DNA from 2 places in the Actinoplanes sp. NPDC051411 genome. Region 1 is predicted to be linked to the other one. Evidence: riboswitches for the same ligand, from Rfam matches in the RefSeq annotation. Region 1 holds a riboswitch; the other holds the start of a gene.
The links. Region 1 has a riboswitch for ZMP and ZTP ahead of AB0M88_RS36980 (glycine hydroxymethyltransferase). Riboswitches for the same ligand answer to the same signal wherever they lie in the genome.
Positions count from the first base shown of each region.

Region 2: it holds a riboswitch for ZMP and ZTP, as region 1 does, so the genes downstream of both, AB0M88_RS12650 (phosphoribosylaminoimidazolecarboxamide formyltransferase) here and AB0M88_RS36980 (glycine hydroxymethyltransferase) in region 1, are expected to answer to the same signal.

Region 1 covers NZ_JBFBAD010000091.1:495-14,648, reverse strand. The annotation lists gene AB0M88_RS37025 (ATP-binding protein) at 58-474, shown strand; gene AB0M88_RS37020 (STAS domain-containing protein) at 503-814, shown strand; gene AB0M88_RS37015 (SLC13 family permease) at 830-2,044, shown strand; gene AB0M88_RS37010 (hypothetical protein) at 2,765-3,319, shown strand; gene AB0M88_RS37005 (aldo/keto reductase) at 3,834-4,895, shown strand; gene AB0M88_RS37000 (beta-1,3-glucanase family protein) at 4,936-6,321, opposite strand; gene AB0M88_RS36995 (helix-turn-helix transcriptional regulator) at 6,479-7,297, opposite strand; gene AB0M88_RS36990 (hypothetical protein) at 7,306-7,482, opposite strand; gene AB0M88_RS36985 (class I SAM-dependent methyltransferase) at 7,726-8,466, opposite strand; ZMP/ZTP riboswitch at 8,621-8,711, shown strand; gene AB0M88_RS36980 (glycine hydroxymethyltransferase) at 8,730-10,151, shown strand; gene AB0M88_RS36975 (lipase) at 10,201-11,406, opposite strand; gene AB0M88_RS36970 (metallophosphoesterase) at 11,478-11,975, opposite strand; gene AB0M88_RS36965 (discoidin domain-containing protein) at 12,380-14,154, shown strand, end outside.
Region 2 covers NZ_JBFBAD010000018.1:17,280-31,186, forward strand. The annotation lists gene AB0M88_RS12635 (DUF4230 domain-containing protein) at 1-38, shown strand, start outside; gene AB0M88_RS12640 (hypothetical protein) at 127-513, shown strand; gene AB0M88_RS12645 (YciI family protein) at 772-1,110, shown strand; gene AB0M88_RS12650 (phosphoribosylaminoimidazolecarboxamide formyltransferase) at 1,127-2,164, opposite strand; ZMP/ZTP riboswitch at 2,179-2,265, opposite strand; gene AB0M88_RS12655 (PspC domain-containing protein) at 2,270-2,458, opposite strand; gene AB0M88_RS12660 (DUF5941 domain-containing protein) at 2,691-4,586, shown strand; gene AB0M88_RS12665 (bifunctional glycosyltransferase family 2 protein/CDP-glycerol:glycerophosphate glycerophosphotransferase) at 4,583-6,778, shown strand; gene AB0M88_RS12670 (ABC transporter ATP-binding protein) at 6,924-8,225, shown strand; gene AB0M88_RS12675 (hypothetical protein) at 8,326-9,186, shown strand; gene AB0M88_RS12680 (ATP-binding protein) at 9,319-9,789, shown strand; gene AB0M88_RS12685 (beta-phosphoglucomutase family hydrolase) at 9,881-10,621, shown strand; gene AB0M88_RS12690 (glycoside hydrolase family 65 protein) at 10,672-13,044, shown strand; gene AB0M88_RS12695 (hypothetical protein) at 13,079-13,907, opposite strand, start outside.

The DNA of each region.
Region 1 (14,154 bases):
TGGATTAGGCCGGTCGGCCGGTGCTTCAAATTCCTAGATCTGGGCAAGATGGACGCCATGTCCTCGCTGCCCGCCTCGGTCCCGCATCCGGCGGCCGTCGAGTTGCGTTGCTGGCGCCTCGACAACTTCCGTGAGCTGCGCCGACTGCGGGCCGACCTGCGCGACGCGGTCGCCGGCAGCGCCAACCGCACGCCCGGCGACCTGGCCGAACGGATGGCCGTGGTGGCCACCGAACTGGCCACCAACGCCCTCCGGCACGGCCTGCCGCCGACCGAGGTGCGGCTGCTGCGCGACCACGACCGCCTGATCATCGACGTCGCCGACCACGATCTGCAGGCGGCGCCGGTGCTCGACGAGGACCGCCCGCTCGGCGCCGGCGGCCTCGGGCTGCAGCTCACCCGGGAGTTCGCGGTCGACGTCGGCTGGTACATCACGGGCGCCACCAAGCACGTCTGGGCCGGCTTCCCGAGCTGATCGGCCCCGCGGCTGGTAAAAAGTCACCGTGGCGGACTCCTACAAGATCGGCGCGGAGCGAACGGGCGACGGTGCGGCCACGATCCTTCGCATCTCCGGCGAGCTGGACATCAACGCCCGCGACGACCTGCGCGAGGCGCTGCTGCTGGCCGTCACCGACGGCGACGTGGTGGTCGACCTGCGGGACGTGTCGTTCCTCGACTCGGAGGCGCTGGGCGCGTTGATCGACGGTTTCAACGCGAGCCGGGCCCACGACGCCCGCTTCCAGGTCGTCAACTCCCACGACGTGGTCGACCGGGTGCTCACGGTCTCGGGTGCGAAGGACCTGTTCGACTCGTAACCTGACGCGGTGCCGATGATCGCCGCGGTGGCGTTGCTCGTCGCCGTGCTGGCGTTCGCCGTGGCCCGGCCCCGCGGGCTGCCGGAAGCGGTCGCCGCGGTGCCCGCGGCGATCCTGGCGGTGGCCACCGGCCTGCTGCCGGTCCGGCACGCCGGCCAGGAAATCCGGGCCCTGGGCCCGACGGTCGGTTTCCTCGCGGCGGTGCTTCTGCTCGCGCATCTCGCGGGCGAGCACGGCGTTTTCCGGTACGCGGGTGCGCTAGCCGCCCACCTGAGCCGGCACCGGGCCCGACGCCTGCTCGTGGCCGTCTTCGCCGCGGCCTCGCTGACCACCGCCACCCTCAGCCTGGACGCGACCGTGGTCCTGCTGACCCCCGTGGTCTTCGCCACGGCGGCCCGCATCGGCGCGAGACCAAAACCGCACGTGTACGCGTCGGCCCACCTGGCCAACTCGGCCTCGCTGCTCCTACCGGTCTCCAACCTCACCAACCTGCTCGCGTTCTCGGCCAGCGGCCTGACCTTCCTCGGCTTCGCCGCGGTGATGGCGCTGCCCTGGACCGCCGTGATCCTCACCGAGTTCGCGGCCTTCACCTGGTTCTTCCGCGCCGACCTGAACGCCCGCACCGAACCCGTCCCCGACCACGACCACATCCCCACTCCGCGCTACGCACTGGCCGTCCTGGGGCTGACCCTGGCCGGCTTCGCCGCAGCGGGCCCCCTGGGCGTACACCCGGGATGGATCGCCGCAGCCGGCGCCGCCGCACTGGCCGTGCCCCGCCGCACCCCCGCGCGAACCCTGATCCGCGAAGCCAACCTCCCGTTCTGCGCCTTCGTCTTCGCCCTGGGCATAGTGGTCCTGGCCGTCCGCGAACACGGCCTCGACCGCCTGGTCCACGCCCTGGTCCCCACCCACGGCGGCCTACTGCAACTGCTGGCGGTGGCGTTCCTGGCCGCCCTACTGGCCAACGTCCTGAACAACCTGCCCGCCACCCTGGTCCTGGTCCCCGCCGTCGCCTCGTCACGCGGCCTGCTCATGGCCGTCCTGCTGGGCGTCAACGTCGGCCCCAACCTGACCTACGTCGGCTCCCTGGCCACCCTGCTGTGGCGCCAAATCCTCCACACCCGCGACGCAGCCCCGGACGCCCGCGAATTCCTCCGCCTGGGCCTACTCACCGTGCCGGTCGCCCTGTGCGCGGGCGTGCTGGCGCTGTGGCTGACCCTGTCTGTCTGAACCGCAGCACTCTCTACCAAATAGATTTCTCTAAATCCCACCCCGATTCCAATCCAAAGACACCATCAGCCTCTTCCGCCGATTCCCGGCCCGTCCCACAGCCGCAGGCAGATATGTGCACACCAGGGGCGACCGTCACTACGCGAATCCGGCCGCTCAAAACCCCGGCTGTGGCGGCGCGCTCTATGGGGGTCGGTGCACCAGAGCTGGTTGGCGCCCGCCCACTGACCCGGTTCGGGCGACACGCCCGACCGGATCGACTCACCTCGCCCGGCCCCGCCACGGGCTCGGCCGCGGCTGCGGCGCGTGCCGGGTTGGCCGCGCGTGCCGGGTTGGCCGCGCGTGCCGGGTTGCCCGGGCGGTGCCGGGTTGGCCGCGCGGTGCCGGGTTGCCCGCGCGTGCCGGGTTGCCCGGGCGGTGCCGGGTTGCCCGGGCGGTGCCGGGTTGCCCGGGCGGTGCCGGGTTGGCCGCGCGGTGCCGGGTTGGCCGCGCGGTGCCGGGTTGGCCGCGCGGTGCCGGGTTGGCCGCGCGGTGCCGGGTTGCCCGCGCGTGCCGGGTTGCCCGCGCGTGCCGGGTTGGCCCCGCGTGTCGGATTGGCTCCGGGTGTCGGATTGGCCAAGCCAGCCGCACGCTGGCCGCGCTTGACCGGTTCGCTGCGCTGGGCGAGTTCGCGCTGCATGCTGCCCTCGCCGCACTGGCTGGGTTCGCCGCGCTGGTCGGGTGGGCGTGCCGGTCGGGTTGGCCGGGCCTGCCGGGTTGGCCGGGCCTGCCGGGTTGGCCGGGCCTGCCGGGCTGGCCGGGCCTGCCGGGCACGCCGGGCAGGCCGGGCCCGCCGGGCTGGCCCGGCCCGCGGGGCGGGCCCGGCCAGCCGCGCTGACCGCGCCCGCCGGGCTGACCGGGCTGACTGCGCCCGCTGCGCTGGCCGGGCCCGCCGGGCTGACCGGGCTGACTGCGCCCGCTGCGCTGGCCGGGCCCGCCGGGCCCGCCGGGCTCACCGCGCTCGCCGGACTGGCTGAGCTGCCGGTGCCTGCCGTGCTTGCCGCGCCTGCGATGTTGGCCGCGCTGGTTGGACTTGCCGCGCCGCTGCGCTGGCCGGGCCCGCCGTGCCCCGCACTCGCCGCGTTCTCCGCGCTGGCCGCACTGGGCGGACGGACGGGACGAGCCGAGCTTGCCGTGTCTGCTGGGCCAGGCGACCTGACTGGGCCGGCGATGTCGGCGGAACCTTTCATGCCGGTCGAGTTGCTCGGAACGGCCGGCGTGAGCGGAACGCGCTGATCGACATCGTCGGCCCCGGGTGCGGCCTGTAGTCGTTGTCGCTTCGCGGCGTAGCGGCGTGCGAGGCCCCAGTCGCGGTGGCGCTTGTGCTCGCGGCGGAATTCGTCGCGCTCGGGAGAATAGTTGCGTGATGCCGTGCGGTCGCGCATTCGAGCCAATTCGGCCGTGGTGAAAAGCTGAAGCTGTCGCACGAGAGAATTTTTCCGCAGAATCAGGCGCCCCTGTAAGCGTTCGATCATGCCAAAACGACTTCGACAAAGAGCGGAGGTCCGGATTCCGGGCGGTGTCAACACGGCTTCGCGTAAGTGGCGGCAGCGGGGAAATGCGCTCCCCTGCCGCCGCGGATCGTCGTGGGGGACGGACTTCGGGCCCGGGGAAGGGCCGGCTGATCCGGGTGGGGGCCGGCGGCGGGGGAGCGCAACGCAGTCAGTCTCGTCGATGTAATCCGTAACAAGCAAGCAATCTGAGTTACGAAACCGAGCGGTTCGCCCGGGGCCGTCATAACGTCGGGGGCATGGAATATCGCAGCCTCGGACGTACGGGAATGCAGGTGAGCCCGCTCTGCCTCGGCGCCATGATGTTCGGCGCCTGGGGCGAGCCCGACCACGACAAGTCCATCCGGGTCATCCATCGGGCCCTCGATGCCGGGATCAACTTCATCGACACGGCCGACGTCTACTCGCAGGGCGAGTCGGAGATCATTGTCGGCCAGGCGTTGAAGGGGCGGCGGGACGATGTCGTCCTGGCGACGAAGGTGCACGGTCAGATGGGCGTACCCGTGGAGGCGCCACCCGGCACCCGGGGTGACCCTAATCGGCAGGGCAACTCCCGCCGTTGGATCATCCGCGCGGTGGAGGACAGCCTGCGCCGGCTCGGCACCGACTGGATCGATCTTTACCAGATTCACCGGCCCGACACCGAGGCCGACCATGAGGAGACGCTGGGTGCGCTGACCGACCTGCAGCGGCAGGGCAAGATCCGGGCGTTCGGCTCGTCGACCTATCCGGCCGAGGAGATCGTCGAGGCGCAGTGGACGGCCGAGCGGCGGGGGCTGAGCCGGTTCATGACCGAGCAGCCGCCGTATTCGATTCTGGTCCGCGGCATCGAAGCGGATGTGCTGCCGACCGCCGAGCGTTACGGCATGGGCGTGCTCCCGTGGAGTCCGCTCGCCGGCGGCTGGTTGAGCGGGCAGTACCGGGTGGGCGCCGACCTGCCGCATTCCAAGCGCAGCCAGCGGCTGCCCGCCCGCTTCGACATGTCGCAGCCCGGGAATCAGCGGAAGCTGGAGGCGGCCGACGCGCTCGGCAAGCTGGCCGACGAGGCCGGGATGCCGCTGATCCACCTGGCGCTGGCCTTTGTGCTGCAGCACCCGGCGGTGACGGCGCCGATTATCGGGCCTCGCACGATGGAGCATCTGGAGTCGCAGATCGGCGCCGCCGACGTGACGTTGACCGCCGACATTCTCGACCGGATCGACGAGATCGTGCCGCCGGGCGTGAATGTGAATCCGGGCGACCGCGGTTATGTGCCGCCTGCTTTGTCCGACCCATTCCTGCGGAGGAGGCGGACGGCCTGAGACGAGCGGGGCTCCCGGAACGGGAGCCCCGCTCAATCATTTACCAGCCGACGGCGACCTGCAGATACTGCGGATTGCCGTGGGTGATGAACGAACTCTGGCCGGCGACGTCGTCGTACGGGAACCCGTACGCCAGCCCGCCGAGCGCGTTGTCGTGCCAGAACTTGGCGTAGTAGTTGGCCGGAGCGGCCCGGTAGTAGTTGCTCACCGTCTGCTGCTGTGACGCCGGCAGGTCGGCGGTGTGCCGGTTGAGTGCCGCGCACTGGGCCGCGTTGGACGCTTCCGGTCCGCTGCAGCCGAAGATCTGCTGCGTGGTGGCGGTGATGCCGTTCGCGGCCGCGTAGGAGGACATGTAGTTCTGGTTGGGGCCGCCCGGCAGGAAGTTGGAGTCGCTGCCCGGCGCCAGGATGCGGTAGGGCGACGTCGCGGTCGCCTCGTGCTGGAATTCGGCCGGCACCGCGGCGGCGAACCGGGCGAACGTGGTCGCGCGGTCCTCGGTGAAGGTGTTGTAGTTTTCGCCGACCTGCTGGTCGGTGCCGTCCTTCGAGTGCAGCCGCATCGCGATCTTCAGGCCGAACGCGTCGACCCGGGTGGTGTTGCCGTTGAAGACCCCGGCGCCGACCGTGAATTCGATGAAGTCGAAGTACTGGCTGTTCGCCGAGCCGAGGTAGAAGTACATCCGGCCGGCCGAGTTCGCCGGCATGTCGAGGAACTGCTGCTCGGCGATCGAGTGGGTCTGCCCGTTGAAGCTCCAGAAGACCTGGCTGTCAGGATATTTGCCGTTGGTCCGGTTGAGGATCTGCACCTCGACGACGTTCTTGGCCGCCGGGATGCCGCTGGTGTCACCCCAGAAGGAGGCCGGCATGGTGTTGCCCGAGCCGCCGGTGGGCGGGGTGGTCGGCGGTGTCGTGGTGCCGCCGCTGACCGAGCCGAAGACCTGGAATTCCCAGAGCGAGTAGCCGTACGGCAGGGCCCGCACGGTGCCGTTCATCCGCACGTAGCGGCCGGTGCCGTTGACCGTCAGGTTCTGCACGCCGCCCGCGCCGGTCGTGGTGCTGTAGATCGTCGTCCAGGTGCTGCCGTTGGCCGAGGTCTGGATCTGGAAGGACTTCGCGTACGCCGCCTCCCAGTTCAGGGTGACCGAGGTGATGGTGGCCGTGGAGCCGAGGTCGACCTGGAGCCATTGTGGGTCGCTGAACGCGCTCGACCACCGGGTGCCGGTGTTTCCGTCGACCGCGGCGCCGGCCGGGAACGAGGCGTTCTCGCTGCTCGACGCGGTCGCGGGTTTGCCTTGCGAGATGAGGGTGGAGGCGGCGTGGGCCTGCACCGAGGTGAGGGCCGCGAAGGCGGCGACGAGGACGACGAGTACGGCGCCGAGCACTGCCGTGAGCAGCCGAGGGCGACGCCTGGGGATGGCGTGTCTCATGAACTCTCCTGGGGAATGGCGGTGGTGCGCCCCCGGTCGTCCGCCGGTCGGGGAACCGGCGTAGGGATCGACGACAGAGAGCGCTCTCTTGGGCGAGTCTCATCGATGTCCATCGTCACGGCAAGGAAAGCGGCAAGGAAAATCAGTTCCGGAACTGTCAGGCGACGGCGGCCAGCAGTTGGAGCTTCTCGTAACTGGGCGAACCGGGCGCCGCGGTGAAGACCACGAGCGTCTGCTCCTGCTCGGGGTCGAACAGGTTCTGGCACCACAGTTCGAGCACGCCCAGGTCGGGAACCACGATGCGCTTGCGGTCGACGTGGGTGATCCCGACCTCGTGCTCGGCCCAGACCTCGGCGAACTCCGGGCTGATCGCGAGCAGCGCGTTCACGATCTCGCCGGCCCGCCCGTCCGGGTCGGCGGCATATCGCTGGCGCAGGTGGGCGGTGAAGACCCGGGCGTGCAGCGGGTGATCCTCGGCGACGTAACGGTTGCGGCTGGCCGGATCGGTGAACCAGCGGTAGACCGTGCTCCGGTTCAGGCCGGTGAAGTGGGTGTCGTCGCCGAGCAGGGCCACCCCCATCGGCGTCTGCAGGATCGTCTCGCCGTAACGGTTCACGACGATCGCCGGGGTGTCCTGCAGGCGGTCGATGATCCGCAGCAGGCCCGGGCTCAGATGGTCGTCGCGCACCAGCCGCCGCGGGACGGCGTGGCCGCCGATCCGGAACAGGTGGTCGCGCTCGTCGAGGCTGAGGTGCAGGCCGCGGGCGATCGCGGCGAGCATCTGCTCGGACGGTTGCGGGCCGCGCTGCTGCTCGATGCGGGTGTAATAGTCGGTCGACATGCCGCTGAGGGTGGCCACCTCCTCCCGGCGGAGGCCACCGGTGCGCCGCCGCGGCCCGCGGGGGAGACCGACGTCCTCCGGCTGGAGCGCCTCGCGACGGGTGCGGAGGAAGTCCGCGAGTTGCGCCCGATCCATCGTCACAGTCACACCATCCAGCGTGCCCGGCCCCTCGCGGCGGAGGAAGGGACTCGTAGTCCCCCGCTCCGGGGTGGGTCGGCCGGTTCGGCTGCCGCCTCGGCGACGATGTGCCGGGCGCGTTCCCGCATGTCGGCGTCGGCCGCCCGGTCGGCGGCGAGGTCGAACTTCAGCCACCGGGCCATCGCCTTCACGGTCGTACCCTGGATCAGCAGCGTGCCCAGGGTGACGAACAGGGCGATCGCCTGGATCTCCGACCGGCCGGGGAACGGCCGGTGGCCGTGCGCGGTGGGAACGAGGCCGCGGCGGCCAGCACCACGATGATCAGGCCGGGTGCCGCACCGCGGCGCCGGGCGATCGCCGAAACGGCGATCCCGGCGCCGACGATGAGCAGAAGCTGTACGCGGTTCACGCGGGCAGCTTGTTACCTAGCGTTTCAGCAGCGCGAACACGCCCCAGCCGAGATATTCGCGCCGGTATCGCACGTAACGCGCCGGGCCGGTGTGCAGCTCGTCCCGCAGCCGGGGCGCCAGCTCGTCGTCCGGGTTGATGTCGAGCCAGCGCCGCAGGTTGAGCCAGTGCGAGGCCTCGTAGCGGTCCCAGTCGTCCTGGCTGCTCAGAACCATCTCGACCACGTCCCAGCCCAGCTCGCCGAAGCCGCCGACCAGCTCGGGCAGGGACCGGAACTCGTCCTTCCGCCCGGCCCCGCAGGATCGGGCGGTTTCGTCGTCGGCCGGGTCGAGCCGCCAGTACGGCTCGCCGATGAGCAGCATCCCGCCCGGTTTCAGGCTGCGCTCGAGGATCTGGATCGTGCCCGCGACGCCGTCGCCGATCCAGGTCGCCCCGATGCAGGCGGCGACGTCGACCGGCGCGTCGGCGACGAACTCGGCCGCGTCGCCGTGGCCGAACGTCACGTCGACCCCCAGGTCGGCGGCCCGCTGACGGGCCATGGCGATGCTGACCGTGGAGATGTCGACCCCGTGACCGGTGATGCCGTGGTCGCGGGCCCAGGTGCAGAGCATCTCGCCCCGCCCCGAGCAGAAGTCGGCCAGTCGCCAACCGGGCCGCAGCTTGATCACGCGGCCGAGCGTCGCCAGCTTTTCGGGCGCGAACGGGTTGAGGATGCGGGCGTCACCCTCGCGGATGGTGTAGTGGCGTGCCAGGTCCATGTCGATGCGTCCTTCGCAGTGGTCGGATTTCCGGATAGGTCGTCGGGAAACCACCGCTGGCCGGCATCAAATGCACCCCACTCCGAGTCGTTGGGCGCCACACTTCCACCCGTTCGGACCGGGCGGCAAACGGTTATCGGGGCCGGTATGCTCGGCGGCGGGCCGTGACTGGCGCGTTGGGATGGGTCACCATCGGGGAGCGGTCCCGTCGAGATGACGACCTGCCGTGCGCCTGGGCCTCAGCATCGTGCTAAGGAGGTCCCATGTCTGATCTGACTCCCGAATCCACCGCTTTCCGCGCCGCCCTCGAGGTCGTGCGAAGTGTCGAGCCCCGGATCGCCGACGCGATCGTCAAGGAGCTCCACGACCAGCGGGAATCCTTGAAGTTGATCGCGAGTGAGAACTACGCGTCCCCGGCCGTCCTGCTGGCCATGGGCAACTGGCTGTCCGACAAATACGCCGAGGGCACCATCGGCCGCCGCTTCTACGCCGGCTGTCAGAACGTCGACACGGTCGAGGCGGTCGCGGTCGAGCACGCCAAGGCGCTGTTCAACGCTCCCTACGCCTATGTGCAGCCGCACTCCGGGATCGACGCCAACCTGGTCGCCTACTGGGCGATCCTGGCCGACCGGGTCGAGGTACCGCATCTGAAGAAGTTCGAGAAGCGGCAAGTCAACGACCTCAACGACGCCGAGTGGGCCGAGCTGCGGCAGGCGTTCGGCAATCAGCGCATGCTCGGCATGAGCCTCGACGCGGGCGGCCACCTCACCCATGGCTTCCGGCCCAACATCTCGGGCAAGATGTTCGACCAGCGCAGCTACGGCGTCGACCCGGCGACCGGTCAGATCGACTACGCGGCCCTGCGCGAGACGGCCAAGGAGTTCAAGCCGCTGATCATCGTGGGCGGCTACTCGGCGTACCCGCGGAAGGTGAACTTCGCCAAGATGCGCGAGATCGCCGACGAGGTCGGCGCCACCTTCATGGTCGACATGGCGCACTTCGCCGGCCTGGTCGCGGGCAAGGTCTTCACCGGCGACTTCAACCCGGTCGAGCACGCCCACATCGTCACCACGACGACCCACAAGAGCCTGCGGGGCCCGCGCGGCGGCGCCGTCCTGGCCCAGCCCGAGCTGGCCGACCAGGTCGACCGCGGCTGCCCGATGGTCCTCGGCGGCCCGCTCAGCCACGTCATGGCGGCCAAGGCGATCGCCTTCGCGGAGGCCCGCCGGCCGGAGTTCTCGACCTACGCCCAGCAGATCGTCACCAACAGCCAGGCACTCGCCGAGGGCCTGCTCAAGCGCGGTGTGCAGCTGGTCTCCGGCGGCACCGACAACCACCTGGTGCTGATCGACGTGCACCCGTTCGGCCTGACCGGCCGCCAGGCCGAGCAGGCCCTGCTCGACTCGGGCGTGGTCACCAACCGCAACGCGATCCCGCAGGACCCGAACGGCGCCTGGTACACCTCGGGCATCCGCATCGGCACGCCCGCGCTGACCAGCCGCGGCCTCGGCGCTCCCGAGATGGACCAGATCGCCGACCTGATCCACACCGTGCTCGCCGGCACCAGCCCGGCCGAGGGCTCCAAGGCGAAGTACATCCTCGACCCGGCCCTCGCCGACCGCATCAGCAAGCAGGCCACCGAGCTCCTGGCGCCGTTCCCGCTCTACCCGAGCGTCACGCTCTGACCTTCTGAGATGCCCGGCCGCCGAGGCGACCGGGCATCTTTTTATCCGATCAGGCGGCCAGGTGGGCGAACCACCGGGTCACTTCCGGTACGCCGAGGACCTCCGAGCCCTCGTGCACGAAGCCGTTGTAGTCGCGGTCCACGCCCAGGTCGACCGTCGGCGCCTTCAAAGCCGCGTGGCAGTGGAAGGTGTTGGCGTTGACCGCCTCCTCGTCACCCGGGCTGTAATAGAGGCGCACCGGCATGCGCGGCGTCCAGTCGGTGCAGACGCTGTCGAGCACGGCCAGCGCGTCGGCGAACCGCCCGGTCGGGTGCAGCAGCATCGCCCGGCCCCGGTCGGTCAGCAGGTCGTCGATCGAGGCGGGTAGCGCGCCGAGCACCTGCTGGCCGGTGTGCCGGGTGTCGAACATGCCGGCCAGCGCCAGGTAGTCGGGCTGGAACACGTCGGCCGGGTCGCGGTAGATGTCGTGCAGCCGGTCGTACGCGGTCAGCAGATATGTCGTGTAGGCGCTGGCCAGCACCGGGTTGACCTCGGTCGTGAAGAGCGCCGGGAGCTCCGCGTGCCGGAAGTCGTAGGCACCGCTGATCGGCGCCACCGCGGCGGCCCGGAACCAGGGGTCGCCACCCGTCTGCAGAGTGTGGGCGAGGCCCAGAGCGGCCGACGCGCCCTGCGAGAAACCGGACAGATAGACGTCCCGGTCGAGTGCGCGTCCCTGCCGGGTGACGAAGGTGCGGGCCGCCCGCAGCAGGTCGAGCGAGGCCGTCGTCTCCGACGGCACGTCCATCCACGGGTGCGCGCCCGGTCCGAGGCCCAGCCCGAGGTAGTCGGGCGCGACCGCGGCGAACCCGGCCGACGCGAACGTGAGCGACGGCCCCTTCAGAAACACGTCGTCCGAGGTGGACGGCGCGTCGGCCCGGTAGATCTCGGTGCCGTGGGCGAATTCGACGGTCGGCAACCGCCGGGCCCCGTTGAGCGGCAGGGCGACCAGTCCGCTCGCGGTGGTCGGCTTCCCGGTCGCGCTGGTGGTGCGATAGACCAGCCGGAAGGTCTGCACGCCGTAGTGGTCGGTGCCGGGGTCGAAGTGGTCACTCGTCAGGTACGCGTCGACGTCGGCGCGTGTGGCGTACTCGTGCAGGGTGGTCGCCGAGACCAGCCCGCCGCCGTGCGGAGGCGCCGCCTGCGCCGGTGCCCCCGCCACCGCGAACGACCCCGCCACCAGGGTCGCCGCGATCCCCAAACTCAGCGTTTTCCTCATAGGACTGACGCTAGGAACTCGGCGTCCTCGAGTCAGCCCGGCCAGCACCCACTTCCGCGGTACGGCTACCCCTACCGGCGCAGCTCGTGCACGCGCACGTCGCTCAGGACGCCGGCACTGACGGAGGCGGTCATGTACGTCGCGTGGGGCTGCCGCCGGCGGTCGGTCGGCGAGCCCGGGTTGAGCAGGCGCAGCCCGGAAGCGGCGGTGGTGTCCCACGGGATGTGTGAGTGGCCGAAGACCAGCAGGTCGAGATCGGGGAACCGGGCCGCCATCCGTTCGGTGCGGCCGGTCGACGGCCCCGAGTCGTGCAGCACCGCGGTCCGGAGGCCGGCCAGGTCCGCGTACGCGATCTCCGGGAGGCGGGCCCGCAGGCCCGGACCGTCGTTGTTGCCGAAGCAGGCGATCAGGCGGGCCGAGCGCGCTTCGAACGCGTCGAGGGTGGATTCGTCGACCCAGTCGCCGGCGTGGAACACCACATCGGCCTCGTCGATCGCCGACCACAGCGGGGCCGGCAGGTCGCGGGCGCGCTTGGGCAGGTGGGTGTCAGTGGTCAGGACCAGCCGCATGAGATCAGCCTAGTAAGTGGTCGGCCAGAAAGCGCTTCCCGAACTTTTGTCCAGATATGCGCGTTCGAGGAGCTGATGGGAGTCTTTCCGGTTCGCGCCGGAACCGGTTGCGGCGGTTCTGTTATCGAAGGTCCCCGACGGCCTCGCCGGACCCGAAAGGGAATCGGACGCAACTCATCTACCAGCAACGATGCCCGAAAGGGCACCGTCCCATTGCGCAACAAGATGACATCCACAAGTCCGTGACGGTTATCGATCGGTTCCGGAACTGGGCCGAACTCTGGACAGTTCACCGGCCCATCCTTAGCGTCGTTCTCGGGGGAGCGCTCTCCCCGTAATGTGGAGATCAGCTTCCCCCAGGGTGCAAGAAGTCCCCCTTGCAGTTCCCCGCCCAAGGAGAAGCAATGACCATCCCCGCTAACTCCGCACCCCCGCGGAGACGCTCCCCCTGGCGCCTCGGCGCGATCGGTGGCCTCGTGGTCGCCGTGATCGCCGGGTACGCCGCTACCACCTCGCTCGGCGCCAGTGCGGCCGACACCCTGCTCTCGCAGGGCAAGCCCGCCACCGCGTCGTCGACCGAGGCCGCCGGCGCCTACCTGGCGTCGGAAGCTGTCGACGGCAACGCCGGCACCCGCTGGTCGAGCGCGTTCTCCGACCCGCAGTGGCTGCAGGTCGACCTCGGACAGACGTCCACGATCACCTCGGTCGAACTCGACTGGGAGACGGCCGCCGCCAAGGCGTTCCAGATCCAGACGTCGAACGATGCCACCAACTGGACGTCGATCTACTCGACGACGACCAGCGCCGGTGGCACGCAGACCCTGAACGTCAGCGGCAGCGGCCGCTACGTGCGGATGTACGGCACGGCGCGCACCTCCGGCTACGGCTACTCGCTGTGGGAGTTCAAGGTCTTCGGCAGCGCCGGTGGCGGCGGCACCACGACGCCTCCCACCACGCAGCCGACCGGCCCGACCCAGCCCGGCGGTGGCAGCCTCGGCTCCAACGTGATCGTCTTCGACCCGAGCATGTCGGCGGCGTCGATCCAGAGCCAGGCCGACACGATCTTCCACCAGCAGGAGTCGAACCAGTTCGGCACCCAGCGCTACGTCCTGGCGTTCAAGCCGGGCTCGTACAGCGGCCTCAACATCCAGGTCGGCTTCTACACCTCGGTGATCGGCCTGGGCCAGAACCCGGACGACGTCCAGATCCACGGCGACGTGACCGTCGACGCGGGCTGGATGCAGGGCAACGCGACCCAGAACTTCTGGCGGTCGGTGGAGAACCTGTCGCTCTACCCGGTCTCCGGTGACGACCGCTGGGCCGTCTCGCAGGCCGCGCCGTTCCGCCGGATCGACGTGCACGGTGGCGTCAACCTGGCCCCGAACGGCTACGGCTGGGCGTCCGGCGGCTACATCGCCGACTCGCGGATGACCGGTGCCGAGGGGCAGTACTCCCAGCAGCAGTGGTTCACCCGCAACAGCCAGATCGGGTCGAACACCAACGCGGTGTGGAACCAGGAGTTCGTCGGTGTGCAGGGTGCTCCGGCGCAGAGCTTCCCCAACCCGCCGTACACCACGATCGGCTCGACCCCGGTCATCCGGGAGAAGCCCTACCTCTACCAGACCGGTGGCAACTACGCGGTCTTCGTCCCCAACCTGCAGACCAACGCGTCCGGCGTGACCTGGGCGAACGGCAACACGCCGGGCACCAGCATCCCGCTCTCGCAGTTCTACGTCGCCAAGCCCGGTGACAGCGCGGCCACGATCAACCAGGCGCTCGCGCAGGGCCTGAACCTGATCTTCCAGCCGGGCATCTACCACGTGAACCAGACCATCAACGTGACCCGGGCCAACACCGTGGTCATGGGCCTCGGCTACGCGACGATCATCCCGGACAACGGCGTCACCGGAATGCAGGTGTCCGACGTGGACGGCGTGAAGATCGCCGGCATCCTCTTCGACGCCGGCACCACCAACTCGGCGAACCTGCTGGTCGTCGGCCCGAACGGGTCGTCGGCGAGCCACGCCGGCAACCCGACCACGATCCAGGACGTGTTCTTCCGGATCGGCGGCGCGGGCGCCGGCAAGGCCACCAACAGCCTGCTGGTCAACAGCAGCAACGTGATCATCGACCACATCTGGGCGTGGCGGGCCGACCACGGCTCGGGCGTCGGCTGGAC
Region 2 (13,907 bases), on a different contig from region 1:
GCTTCACCTCGGTCTCGGTGACCTTCACCAACCCATAGCCCCATGTCTGCCCACCGGAGCCCGACGACGTCGGGCTCCGGCCCAATTCGGTCGCGCCGCGAGCCGCCGGGTCGTAGCTTGCGGGGCATGGACGCCTTCGAATCGCTCATGGCCGAAGTGATGGCCTCCGCCGACCGCTTCGGACACCGAGAACACCTGCACCTGGCCTGGCTGGCCGTCCGCCGCCACGGCCCGTCCGCCGCCACCGACCTGATCGGCGACGGCATTCGCCGCACGGCCCGCTACGCCGGCGCCCCGCAGAAATACCACGCCACCATGACCGGCGCCTGGACCCGGCTGGTCGCCCACCACGTCCCCGGCGGCCCGGACGACTTCGCCGCCTTCCTCGGCCGCTTCCCCCGGCTCCTGGACAAACGTCTGCTCACCGGTCACTACTCCAGCGCTCGCCTCGCCTCCGCCGAGGCCCGTCAAACATGGCTCGACCCGGACGTGGCCCCGCTGCCGGCCGCGTAAGGCCGGACCGCGTAGGGCCCGACCCCGTGATCGGCCCGACCGCGCGCGTCTGGGCCGATCACGGATGTGTCGCAGCTCGGTGTTCCGGCGTTCCGTCCGGCCGGTCGGTGCGATCGACGGCGACGCCGCGAGCCTGCGCAGGCGCCCGGCGGGCGTCCTCGCGCGGAAAACGTTCCGGCGCGGTGTCCGATCGGTCTTCCACTGCTCGTAGGAAGGATGGAAGCGACCGCAAGTGATCAAACGGCGCGAGGAGCAGACATGACCGAGTACCTCATCGCCTTCAACCACGAGTGGGTGCCTGAGCTCACGGACGATGATCTCCGGACGGCGTCCGAGGCTGTCGGCGCGCTCAGGACCGAGATGAAGGAGGCCGGCGTCTTCGTCTTCCTCGGTGGCCTGCGGGAGGAAGCCCCGGTATTCAGCGTCGATGCGTCGAGCGGCACGCCCTTGTTCACCGACGGCCCTTACATCGAGTCCAAGGAGCACCTCGGCGGTTTCACCGTGGTCGATGTGGCCGACGAGGAGGCAGCCCGGCAGTGGGCGGGAAAGATCGCGATGGCCTGCGGCTGGCCTCAGGAGGTGCGGCCGTTTCAGTAGGCCTCATCCAACCGGGTCAATGCCGGAAGAGGCGACGCCCGGTCTGGATCAGCTCGACGCCCCGGCGGCGGCACTCGGCGGCGATCTCGGCCGAGCGGGTCGATCCGCCCGGCTCGGCGATCGAGGAGACGCCGTGCCGCCGGGCCTCGGCCACGTTGTCGGCGAACGGCAGCGCGCCGTCCGACACGAACGCGACCCCGTCGAGGCGGGCCAGCCAGGAGGCCGGGTCGGGGACCGCGGCGGCCGCTGCCAGCTGCGCGTTCACCCGGTCGTGGAGGCGGTCCGGCGAAGGCGTCGGCACTGACGGGTGCCGCCGCAGCCACCAGGTGTCGACCTTCGCACCGGCCAGCGCCGTGCAGTCGATCCGGGACTGCTGGCCGGCCCCTACGCCGAGGGCCATCCCGTCCCTTACGTAGACCACCGAGTTCGACTGGGTGTAGCGGGTGATCACCGCCCCGAGGAGCAGGTCGCCCGAGAGCGCCGGAAGGCCGGCGTCGACGGGCTGCGTGAGGCGCAGGCCGTAGACCTCGCGTACCTCGACCGGCGGCGGGGTGAAGGACGGGTTGGCTTCGAGGATCAGGAAGCGGCCGCTCTTCTTGGCGGCCAGGGCGGCCACGACGCCGGGTTCGAAGCCCGGCGCGATGATGCCGTCCGAGACGACGCCGCGGAGGAAGTCGGCCAGTTCGAGGTCGACCGGGTGGGAGACGGCGACGAAATCGCCGTAGGAGCTTTTCGGGTCGGCGTCTCGGGCGCGCGCGTAGGCGCCGGTCAGGGCGCCGACGCCGGAGGGGCTGAGGCGGTAGGCGGCGGCCATTGCCGGGTCGATCGGCCCGGCCACGGCCGCGCCGGCCGGGGAGACGTGCTTGAACGATGCCGCCGCGGGACGATCAAAGGCCAGGGCGGCCTCGTGGACCAGCTGCCAGCCGCCGATGGCGTCCAGCAGATTGACGTACGAGGGAAGCCCGCTGATCACCCGCAAGGGTGCCGTCCCGGCCTCGACCGGTTCCCAGGTCGCGGGGGTTTGATGAGGGTTCATGCCGTAGCGAAGTCGCATAGTGCCTCCTGGTGAGGAGGCGCCCAGGCGGTCGGCACCCGAAAATCCGGTTCGGGCCGTTCCCCGGTGGTGCTCCACCCTCGCCAGTCGCGACCCGATTCGACCCTACTCGCTGGGCATCAGCGCCCAGAGGATCAGGTAGATGATGAACTGGGGGCCGGGGAGCAGGCACGACACCACGAAGATCAGGCGCATCACGCCGGAGGAGACGCCGAAGCGGCGGGCCAGGCCGGAGCAGACGCCGCCGATCCAGCGGTCGTTGCGGGGTCGGTAGAGGCGGGTCACGGTCACCACTCCTTCGGGCTGGGCCGTGGCGGGCGCCGCGACCTGATTCGACGGTATGGGCGCCCGGCCGGTCTTCCCTCGATCTGGAGGTGGAGATCGGCGGCCGGATCCCCGTACGGGTGACCCGTACCCGCTGAACACCCGCTGTTAAGCTCTCCTTCAGCTCCCAACCCTTAGATTTCCCGGGCCGATTTTCACTAGACACATCGGGCGGGCCAAGGAGGCAAGCGGTGATGCTGGGGTGACGCTGGCCGTCCTTTACGCCGGTCCAGGCAACTCCCTCGATCCCGCCGACGCCGCTCGGCTCGTCGACGATCTGACCGCCGCTCTGCGGGCGGCCGGGGCGTCCGAGGTCTACCGGGTGAGCGTGGGGAGCGAGATGGCGACGCTGGCAAGAGATCAACCGGTGCTGTTGTGCGCCGACAACCTGGTGGCCCATCCGAGTCTGTTGTGGACGCTCGCGACCGAGCCGGCCGGGCGCACCACCGCGCTGGTCGTCGCCGATCCGTCGGGCGACCTGCGCGACGACCGTGGCCGAGTGGGGCCGGCGGCCGACGGCCCGGGCACGGCCCGCTTCGCCGGGGCCATCATGATCGCCCCGGCTGATCTGCCGGTGCTGGCCGAGGCGGCCGGGCAGATGAGGTCGGCCGACGATCTGCTGCCGGCTCTGCTGGCCAACGGCCTGGTGCCGATCGCCACTCCGGTGCGGCTGCTGCACGCCGAGCAGGTGCGCACGCCCGAGTCCTTGAAGCGGGCCGAGGCCGCGGTGGCCGCGGTCGACGAGGACAAGGCGCGCCTGCGGCTCGCGGTGAAGGAGAAGGACGACTTCTTCACGACGTACGCGGTGAGCTCGTGGTCGCCTCTGGTGACCAAGGCCGCGGCCCGGTTGCGTCTGAGCCCGACCGCGGTGACCGGTTTGTCGGTGCTGTTCGCCGTCGCCGCCGCGCTCGGCTTCTGGGAGGCGTCGCGGCCGGCGATGGTCCTCGGCGGGCTCCTCCTCTATCTGGGCTTCGTGCTGGACTGTGTGGACGGTCAGCTGGCCCGCTACACCCGCACGTTCAGCACGTTCGGCGGCTGGCTCGACACGATGGCCGACCGGGCCAAGGAGTACGCGGTCTATGCCGGTCTCGCGGCCGGCGCCGACCGCATCGGTCTGCCCGACGCGTGGCCGCTCGCGATCACCGCGATCCTTCTGCAGACCGTGCGGCACATGACCGACACGTGGTACGGCGCATTGCACGACGAGGCCGCCGCCCGTCCTCGCCCGCAGGCTACGGCCGGGGTGGGGGCCAAGCTGAGCGCGGCTTCCAACCGGGTGCAGGGCGACACCGGCTCGGCGGCGTACTGGCTGAAACGGATCGTGGTCTTCCCGATCGGCGAGCGATGGGCCCTGATCTCGCTGCTGGCGATCTTCACGAATGGGCGGGTCGCGCTGATCGCGATCGTGGCGTGGGGGGCGCTGGCTTTCGCGTACACCCTGGGGCTGCGTTCGCTGCGTTCGCTTTCGATGCGGGTGGGGGTTCTCGACACCGTCGACACGATGCGGCACCGTGACGACGGTCTGCTGACCCGGCGGTTGCTGTCGCGGGCCGGCTGGCCGGCGCCGCTCGCGCTGGCCGGGCTCGGGGCCGTTGCCGCCCTGGCCCTGGTTGTGGCGCTGCTCGCCGGCTGGGTCGGCAGATCGGACAAGCTGGTTCTGGCGCTGGCGGCGATTGTCGTCCTGTGCGCCGGCCGGGCGGCCCGGGCGCGGCACGGTGGGCCGCTCGACTGGCTGGTTCCCGCGGCGCTGCGGGCGGCCGAATATCTCCTGGTCGTCGCCGTCGGCCTGATCGGCCGGACTCCACCGCCGGTGATCTTTCTCCTGCTCTTCCTGCTGGCGCTGCGGCACTACGACCTGACCGCGCGGATGGAGAAGGGTGCTCCGGCGGGGACCGGCACCGGGGCCCGGCTCGGGTGGGACGGCCGGGTGCTGGTGCTCGCGGTGGCCGGCCTGGCCGGATGGGCGACGCTCGGCGAGGCGCTGCTGTGCGCGGCGGTGGCCGGCTCGTTCGTCGACACGATGATCCGCGACCGCCGGGGCGCGGCCGGCCGGGACCGCCGGAGCGCGGCGCTGGAAGACCACCGGAGCCCGGCGTGAAGCTGCTCAGCATCGTGCTGCCGGTCTACAAGGTCGAGGCCTACCTGCGGCAGTGTCTCGACTCGGTGCTCGAACAGTCCTATGCCGACTTCGAGATCGTCGCGGTCGACGACTGCTCGCCCGACCGCAGCGGCGAGATCCTGGCCGAATACGCGGCCCGCGACCCCCGCGTACGCGTGATCACCGCCCCGGAGAACCTCGGTCTCGGCCGGGCCCGCAACCTGGGTCTCGAGCACGCCAAGGGGGAGTACGTCTGGTTTCTGGACAGCGACGACTGGCTCGCCATGGGCGCGCTCGCCGCGGTGGTCCGGCGGCTGCGGGAGACCGGCGCCGACGTGCTGATCGCCGGCTGGGACCGGGTGCACTGGAACGGCCGGGTCGACGTCGGGACGGCCAAGAAGCTGATGGCCCGGGCGCCGGAGACGTTCACTGCCGAGCAGTGGCCGGCCGTGCTCGACGTATTGCACGTGGCCTGGAACAAGGTGGTGCGCCGCGATCTGCTGATCCGGCTCGGGCTGGAGTTCGAGACCGGCTGGTACGAGGACGTCTCGTTCACCTATCCGCTGCTGGTCGGGGCCGAGCGGATGACGGTCCTGCCGCGGACCTGTGTGCACTATCGGCAGCGGCGGACCGGGGCGATCACCCGTACGGTCGGCGACCGGCACTTCGAGGTGTTCGACCACTGGGAGCGGGCGCTGGAGCTCGCCGGCGAGGTCGGGGACGATCTTCGCGGGCGGCTGTTCCGCCGGATGATCTGGCATTACCTGCAGGTGCTGCGCCACGAGACCCGGGTGCCGGCCGCCTCGCGTCGCCGCTTCTTCCAGCGGATGACCGAAAATTATCGGCGCTTCCGGCCGGCGTCGGGCTTTCCCGAGCCGTCCTCTCGGCTCGAGCGGCTGCGTTTCGACCTGGTCGGCCGGGGCTCCTATCCGGCGTTCCGGGTGACCGACGGGGCGCTGCGCCGGGCCCGGCACATCCGGCGTGACCTGCGCCGGTGGAAGCGGCGGGTCAAGCGGCCGGTGATGCGCGCGCGGCAGGGCGTCTATCAACTGGCCTATCGGGCGATGCGCCGGCTGCTGCCGATCGACCAGTCACTCGCGCTCTACGCCGCGTACTGGTATCGGGGGGTGACCTGCAATCCGGCCGCCGTGGCGGCGAAGGCGGCCGAGCTCGCGCCGCAGGTGCGAGCCCTCTGGGTGGTCGGCCGGGGTCGCGCCGCGAGCCTGCCGCCGGGCACCGATTACGTCGTTTCCGGCAGTTTCGCCTACTACCGGGCGCTCGCCCGGGCCCGCTACCTGATCAACAACGTCAACTGGCCCAACCACTTGATCAAGCGGCGCGGCACCACGCACGTCATGACCCATCACGGCACCCCGCTGAAGATGATGGGCATGGACCAGCTCGACCATCCGGCGAGCATCCGCGACACCGACTTCGCGGCCCAGATGCGCCGGGCCGACCGCTGGGACTACAGCGTGTCCGCTAACGCACACACGACGATCGCCTGGGAGCGGGCCTACCCGTGCCGCTACGAGACGCTCGAGGTCGGTTATCCCCGCAACGACCGGCTGGCGACGGCCACGGCGGCCGAGGTCCATGCCGTACGCGAGAGGCTGGGTCTGCGGCCCGACCAGCGGGTGGTCCTCTACGCCCCGACCCACCGCGAGTGGCTTCCGGCCGGTAAGCCGGTTCTCGACGTCGAGCAGCTGGCCGAGGTGCTGGGGCCCGACACGGTGCTGCTGGTCCGCGCCCACTACTTCAACGTGCCCCCGCCCGCGGCCGGCTCGGCGTCGGCCGGCTCGGCGCCGGCGCCCAGTGGCGGCATCGTCGACGTCTCGGCCTATCCGGTGGTCGAGGATCTGTATCTTGCGGCCGACGTCATGTTGACCGACTATTCATCGGCGATGTTCGATTTTGCCGTACTCAATAAGCCGATTGTGGTCTTCGTTCCGGATTGGCAGGTCTATCAGGAACTGAGAGGCACGTACTTCGATCTCCTCGCCGAACCGCCGGGTGCCGTTGCCGTCGATTTCCGGTCGTTGCGGGAAATCTTCGACACCGGTGCGTATGCCGGACCGCAAGCGACCAGCGCCCGAGCAGCTTTCCGCGCGAAGTTCTGCTACCTCGACGACGGTGGAGCCGCCGAGCGCGTCGTCCGCAAGATCTTCCTTAAGTCCGGATTAACGGCCTGAGCTGCTGTGATCACTTGATCACTCTGTGCAAATGGCACGTTCACCCGATGGCGGCATATCGATACTCCTCGTCAAGGTAAGCGTCGGGTCGCGGTCCGTAGTGGGACCGGACTCACACACGCAATCCCCCCGCAGGAGGTCGACGGTGTCCACCGTCTCGCTCAAGGACGTCACCAAGATCTGGCCGGACGGCACGGTAGCCGTGAACAACGTGAGTCTCGACGTCAACGACGGCGAATTCATGGTCCTGCTGGGTCCGTCCGGTTGCGGAAAATCGACGATTCTGCGAATGATCGCAGGCCTGGAGGATCCGTCCGAAGGGGACATCCTGCTCAATGGTGAACCAGTTCTGGAAGTTCCGCCGCGTGACCGCAGCATCGCGATGGTTTTTCAGGACTTCGCCCTTTATCCGCATATGACGGTGGGCGACAACATCGGCTTTCCACTCAAATTGTCGGGCGTCGAGCACAGCCCCCGGCTCGAGCGGGTCGGCGACATCGCGTCCGCTCTCGGCATCGGCGACGTACTCGCCCGCAAACCCAGCCAGCTCTCCGGCGGGCAGCGGCAGCGGGTCGCGATGGGCCGGGCGATCGTTCGCCGGCCGGGCCTCTTCCTGATGGACGAGCCGCTCTCCAACCTGGACAGCGGCCTGCGGGCCGAGCTGCGGGCCGAGATCACCAGCCTGACCAGCGAGCTGGGCGTCACCACCATGTACGTCACCCACGACCAGGCCGAGGCGCTGACCATGGCCAACCGCGTGGCGATCATGCGCCGGGGCGTGCTGCAGGACGTCGGCACCCCGACCGAGGTGTACGGCCGCCCGGCGACCCTCTACGTCGCCGCCTTCCTCGGGGCGCCCCGCATGAACCTGCTCGAGGCTCAGGTTTACGTGCACCTCGACCGCTACGTCGCCCTGAGCTTCGGCGAGCAGTCGCTCTATCTGCCGTGGAGCGACCTCCGGGCCCGGACCGTGGCGCACTACCACGGCGAGCGGATCGTGGTCGGCATGCGGGCCGAGGCGCTCACCCCGGTCGCCCCCGACTTCCAGGGCGACGTGCTGCACGGCCGCATCCGCTACCTGGAGCACCACGGGCACGAGTCGCTGGCCTTCCTCGACGTCGGCGCGACCGCGATCGTCGTCGACGAGCTGGCCGGCAAGGCCGCCCGCGACCCGGTCGAGAGCACCGGCGCGCTGCGGCGGTTCGGCGGCGCGCTGCAGAGGCTCACCGGGCGGGGCGGCGCGACCACTCTGGAGCGCGGCGAGCAGGAGCGGGCGAGCGTGCTCGGCGACTCGGGCCGGCACGCCCGCCGCCCGGCCGAGCTCGCGGTCCGGCTGGCGCCCTACCCGGCGATCTCGCCCGGTCAGTCGCTCTCGGTCGCCGTACGCATGGACGCGCTGCACTTCTTCGACGAGCGGGGCTTCCGGATCGACGTCGGCTGGCGCTGATTCGACCGCCCTCTTCACAGGTTTGCGTCGATGGCCTAGTGTTCCGCCCACACGACGGATCGATGGCGTATCGACGCAGCGTGCACCGAGGGAGGACACCGTGGCTGACTCGTCCGGACTGCTGGTGATCGAGCGCATCCTGCGTGACCGGCAGGGCATCTGGCAGCAGGTGGTCGAGGACCGCGGCCTCCCGCGGCTCACCGGTCAGATGCTGATCAGTTCCGGCATCGCCCTCGCGGTCTACGGAGCGGTGCTCGGCTCGTTCCACAGCGCCCTGATGGCGCTCACCTCGGCGGTCAAGCTGCCACTGCTCTTCCTGGTCACGCTGGCCATCTGCCTGCCGACGCTCTACCTGTTCAACCTGGTCTTCGGGGCCCGGCTCTCGATCCGGCAGTCGCTGGCGATGGTCATGGTGGCGCTCACCGTCACCGCGATGCTGGCCCTGGCGTTCGCGCCGATCAGCCTCTTCTTCCTGATCACCGCGCCCGACTACGCCTTCTTCAAACTGCTCAACGTGGCGATCCTGGCGTTGTCGGCGCTGGTCGGGCTGCGCTTCCTGACCGGCGGCATGAAGGTTCTCAACCAGCACGGGCTGCTCGCGGCCGAGCCGGCCACCCCGGCCGCCACCCCGGCCGCCGCCCCGGTCTCGCCGGCGGGTCCGGCACCGGCTGTTTCGCCCGCCGCTTCCCCCGCCGGCGAGAACGGCTCTCTGGTCGCCGTCGCGCTCGCGCCGCACCCCCAGCCGTTCCCGCACCCGCGTCCGCTGCGGCAGAACGAGCCCACCCCGCCGAGCATGACCCTGCTCTACATCTGGATCCTGCTGTTCGGCTTCGTCGGCACCCAGCTGGCCTGGACGCTGCGCCCGTTCTTCGGCAGCCCCGACAAGCCGTTCAGCCTCTACCGGGAGATCGACGGAAACTTCTACGCCGAGGTCTTCCGGACGCTGGCGCACCTCTTCTGAGGGCCATCGCGGGCGCCTCCTGCCCATGCGGCCGTTCACCGCGTAGGCTGCACCACGGTGGAGGACAGCTTGAGTCAGGGCGTGCGCTCGGTCCCCGGCAGACAGCCGGGAGGGTCCGTCGCACCCGCACCCGTGCTCGGTCTCCCGGTCGCTGATCAACTTATCGGGCACGACCTGATCGACCGGCGGTTCGGCCGGGAAGAGATCACCCTGGTGCGGCACGAGGTCACCGGCTCGCTGACCGCCGCCGGGCTCGCGGGCGACCGGTTGCACGGTTTCGTCCTCGCGGTCAACGAGGTGGTCACCAACGTCGTCCTGCACGCCGGCGGCGAGGGGCGCATCACACTGCGGCTCGCCGGCGACTCGGCGTGGTGCACGGTCACCGATTCCGGCTCCGGCATTCCGGCGCACTATGTGTCCAGCCCGGATGTGCCGGGCGCGTTCGAGGTCGGCGGCCGCGGCATCTGGCTGGCCTATCAACTATGCGACGAAGTCACCATGGCGACCGGCCCGATCGGCACGACGATCGGCCTGCGGATCGCCATCGACGCACCCCATGACGCATCCGGGGACGGACGCCCGGACGGACGGCCGCTGCGCTGAAACAGCATCTTGAACGGCGTGTGAAGCGCCGGCCAAATGTGAACCGGCCCTTCCGGGCTCGCGAACTGCGCCGTGCGACTACATTGGGCCAGTGCTCGGACTTCCCTCCTCAGTGACAGCATGCCTTTTCGATCTTGACGGGGTGCTCACCCAGACCGCCGCGGTGCACAACGCCGCGTGGAAACAAACGTTCGACACGTTCCTCAAGACGTGGTCGGAGCAGCACGGACAAGCCTTCGTGCCCTTCGATTCCGGCGCCGACTATCACCAATATGTCGACGGCCGGCCACGCGCCGACGGCGTCCGCACCTTCCTGTCCTCTCGCGGCATCACCCTGCCCGAGGGCACCCCCGACGACGGTCCTGACCAGGAGACCGTCAACGGCGTCGGCAACCGTAAGAACCTGCTCGTCCTGCAGAAGATCAAGGAAGGTGCGGTCGAGGTCTACCCGGGCTCGGTCGACTACCTGAAGGCGGCCAAGGCCGCCGGTCTGCGCCGGGCCGTCGTTTCGGCCAGCGCCAACTGCAAGGACGTGCTCGAGGCGGCCGGCATCGACGGCTACCTCGAGGCACGGGTCGACGGCATCGTCGCCCGTGAGCAGCATCTGCCGGGCAAACCGGCTCCCGACACCTTCCTGTACGGCGCGAAGCTGCTCGGCGTACCCCCGGAGCAGTGCGTAGTGTTCGAGGATGCCCAGGCCGGTGTGGCCGCGGGCAAAGCCGGAGGTTTCGGGTACGTGGTCGGGGTGGACCGTGGTGGCAACGCCCAGGGCCTGGCCGACAACGGTGCCGACATCGTCGTGCAGGATCTGTCCGAACTGCTCACGCGCTGAGCGCGTATTCCTGACGTCTTTTCTGTTTCTTTCCTTCGAGAGGCACCACCGTGATCCGTGAACGGGCATATCCCGTCGACCCGTGGCACATCCGGGAGACCCGGCTGGACCTGGATCTGCTGGCCCAGTCGGAGTCGGTCTTCGCACTGGCCAACGGTCACATCGGGATACGCGGCAACCTGGACGAGGGCGAGCCGCACGGCCTGCCCGGCACCTATCTGAACTCGTTCTACGAGCTTCGTCCGCTGCCCTACGCCGAGGCGGGCTACGGTTTCCCCGAGTCCGGCCAGACGATGGTCAACGTCACCAACGCCAAGTTGATGCGGCTGCTGGTCGACGACGAGCCGTTCGACGTGCGCTACGGCGACCTGCGCTCCCACGAGCGCGTTCTCGACCTGCGGGCCGGCACCCTGGAGCGCACCGCCGAGTGGGTCTCCCCGTCCGGTCAGGCGATCCGGGTCCGCACCGTGCGGCTGGTCTCGTTCACCCAGCGCGCCGTCGTCGCCTTCCTCTACGAGGTCGAGCCGCTCGACGCGTCGGCCCGGCTGATCCTGCAGTCCGAGCTGGTGGCCAACGAGCAGCTCCCGCCGATGAGCAAGGACCCGCGGGTCGCCGCGGTGCTCGACCACCCTCTGCAGGCCGAGGAGATGCTCGAGCAGAAGGCGGGCGGCCTGCTGGTGCACCGCACCAAGGCGAGCGATCTGCGGATGGCCGCCGCCGTCGAGCACCTGATCGAGACGACGGGCAAGCACCAGGTCACCACCGAGGGCCACCCCGACTGGCTGCGGACGACCGTCGCCTGCAAGCTCGAGCCGGGGCAGAAACTGCGGGTGGTCAAGCTCGCGGCGTACGGCTGGTCGAGCAACCGCTCGTTGCCCGCCGTGCGTGACCAGGTCGGCGCGGCGCTGGCCAGCGCCCGGCTCGACGGCTGGGAGGGACTCCTGGAGGCCCAGCGGGAATACCTGGACGCGTTCTGGGACCACTCCGACGTCAAGGTCGAGGGCGACCCCGAGGTGCAGCAGGCCGTCCGCTTCGGCCTGTTCCACACGCTGCAGGCGGGTGCCCGGGCCGAGCAGCGCCCGGTCGGCTCGAAGGGGCTGACCGGTCCCGGCTACGACGGCCACACGTTCTGGGACGCCGAGACGTTCGTGCTGCCGGCTTTGACCTACACCCAGCCGTCGGCCGCCGCCGACGTGCTGCGCTGGCGTCACTCCACCCTCGACCTGGCCCGGGAGCGGGCCCAGACGCTCGGCCTGCAGGGTGCCGCCTTCCCGTGGCGGACCATCCGCGGGGAGGAGTGCTCGGCCTACTGGCCGGCCGGCACCGCGGGCTTCCACATCGGCGCCGACATCGCCGACGCGGTCCGCCGCTACGTGCAGGCCACCGGCGACTACGACTTCGAGCGCGAGGCCGGCCTGGAACTGCTGGTCGAGACCGCCCGGCTGTGGCGCTCGCTGGGTCACCACGACCGGCACGGCCGCTTCCACATCGACGGCGTCACCGGCCCCGACGAATACACCGCGGTGGTCGACGACAACATCTACACCAACCTGATGGCGCAGCAGAACATGTTCGCCGCGGTCGAGGCGGCCAAGCGTCACCCCGACCTGGCCCACAAGTTCGGGATCGACGACGAGGAGATGGCCTCCTGGCGGGACGCGGCGGCCGCCGTGCACATCCCGTACGACCGGGAGCTCGGGGTGCACCAGCAGTCGCAGGGCTTCACCCGGCTGCAGGAGTGGGACTTCGAGAACACGCCCCCCGAGGCCTACCCGCTGCTGCTCAACTACCCGTACTTCGACCTGTACCGCAAGCAGGTGGTCAAGCAGGCCGACCTGGTCATGGCGATGTACATCCGGGGCGACGCGTTCACGCCGGAGGAGAAGGCGCGCAACTTCGCCTACTACGACGCGCGCACGGTGCGGGACTCCTCGCTCTCGGCCTGCGTCCAGGCGGTGCTGGCGGCCGAGGTCGGTCACCTCGAGCTGGCGCACGACTATCTGGGCGAGGCCGCCCTGATGGACCTGCACGACCTGCACCAGAACGCCCGGGACGGCGTGCACGTCGCGTCGCTGGCCGGCACCTGGATCTCGCTGATCGCCGGCCTCGGCGGCATGCGTGACTTCAACGGCCAGCTGTCGTTCGCGCCCCGGCTGCCCAGCCGCATCACCAATCTCGAGTTCTCGATGCTCTGGCACGGGCTGCGGTTGCGGGTCGACGTCTCCGCCGACGAGGTCACCTATTCGCTGCGCAACGGCGGCGGGGCGGCCCGGCTGACGCTGGTCCACCACGGCAAGGAGATCGAGGTGACCCAGGTCAAGCCGGTCTCGGTGCCGATTCCCCCGGCCCCGCCGGTCGGACCGGCGCCGACCCAGCCGCACGGCCGGGCTCCGGTACGCCGGGCCACCAGCAGCACGAACTGAGTGGAAAGGGCCCCGCGAATGCGGGGCCCTTTTGCTAAAGCACGGACACGTGTACGTGGTCCTTGTGATTGCTCACACCGTGATAGGCGTGCCAGCCGGTCGCCGGGAACCAGATCTGCGCATACCAGATCACGTAGTAGATGCCGAGGCGGTCGGCGTTGCGCACCAGGAACGCCATCACGTTGTTGCCGTAATTCTTCATGTCGGCGTTGTGCGCGACCGAGAAGCCGCTCTTCTGCAATGACCAGTCGCAGGCCCGGCCCTTGGGATGCTCGAACGGCCCGCCGTCGCGATGGCAGCCGACGAACCGATTGAAGCCCGCCTTCTTCACCTCCTTGTAGAGGTGGAGCATGCGCGGCGTGATGCAGCCGTTGGTGGTCGGGTCGTCCACAGTGCACGCTTCGGGCGAGAAGCCGCCCTGGGCGTTGCGCGGGGCGGGCGCGGCGACCGGTGACTTGGCGACCACGAAGCCGCCGGTCAGGCTCTCGCCGCCGAGCAGCGCGAGCGCCTTGTCGGCCGACTCCTTCTGCTTCTTCATCGCCAGCAGGTTGGTCTGCTGCGCCTTGACCTCGGCGTCGAGGGCCGCCTTCTTGGCGTTGACCGCGTCGATCGCCTGGTCGAGGTCGTGCAGTTTCCGGTCGTGCAGCGCGTTGATCTCCTCGAGCGAGACCGCCTTGGAGAGGAAGTCGTCCGAGTCGTCGGCGCCGAGCAGGAAGCGGGACGCGCTGAGGCGGCCGGTTTCGTATTGCTCGGCGGCGATCGACGCGACCTCGGGGGTGAGGGCGTCGCGCTTGGCCTCGGCGTCCTTGATCTGGGTGGCCAGCGCCTTCTGCTGCGTGGTCGACGTGGCGACCTGGGCCTTG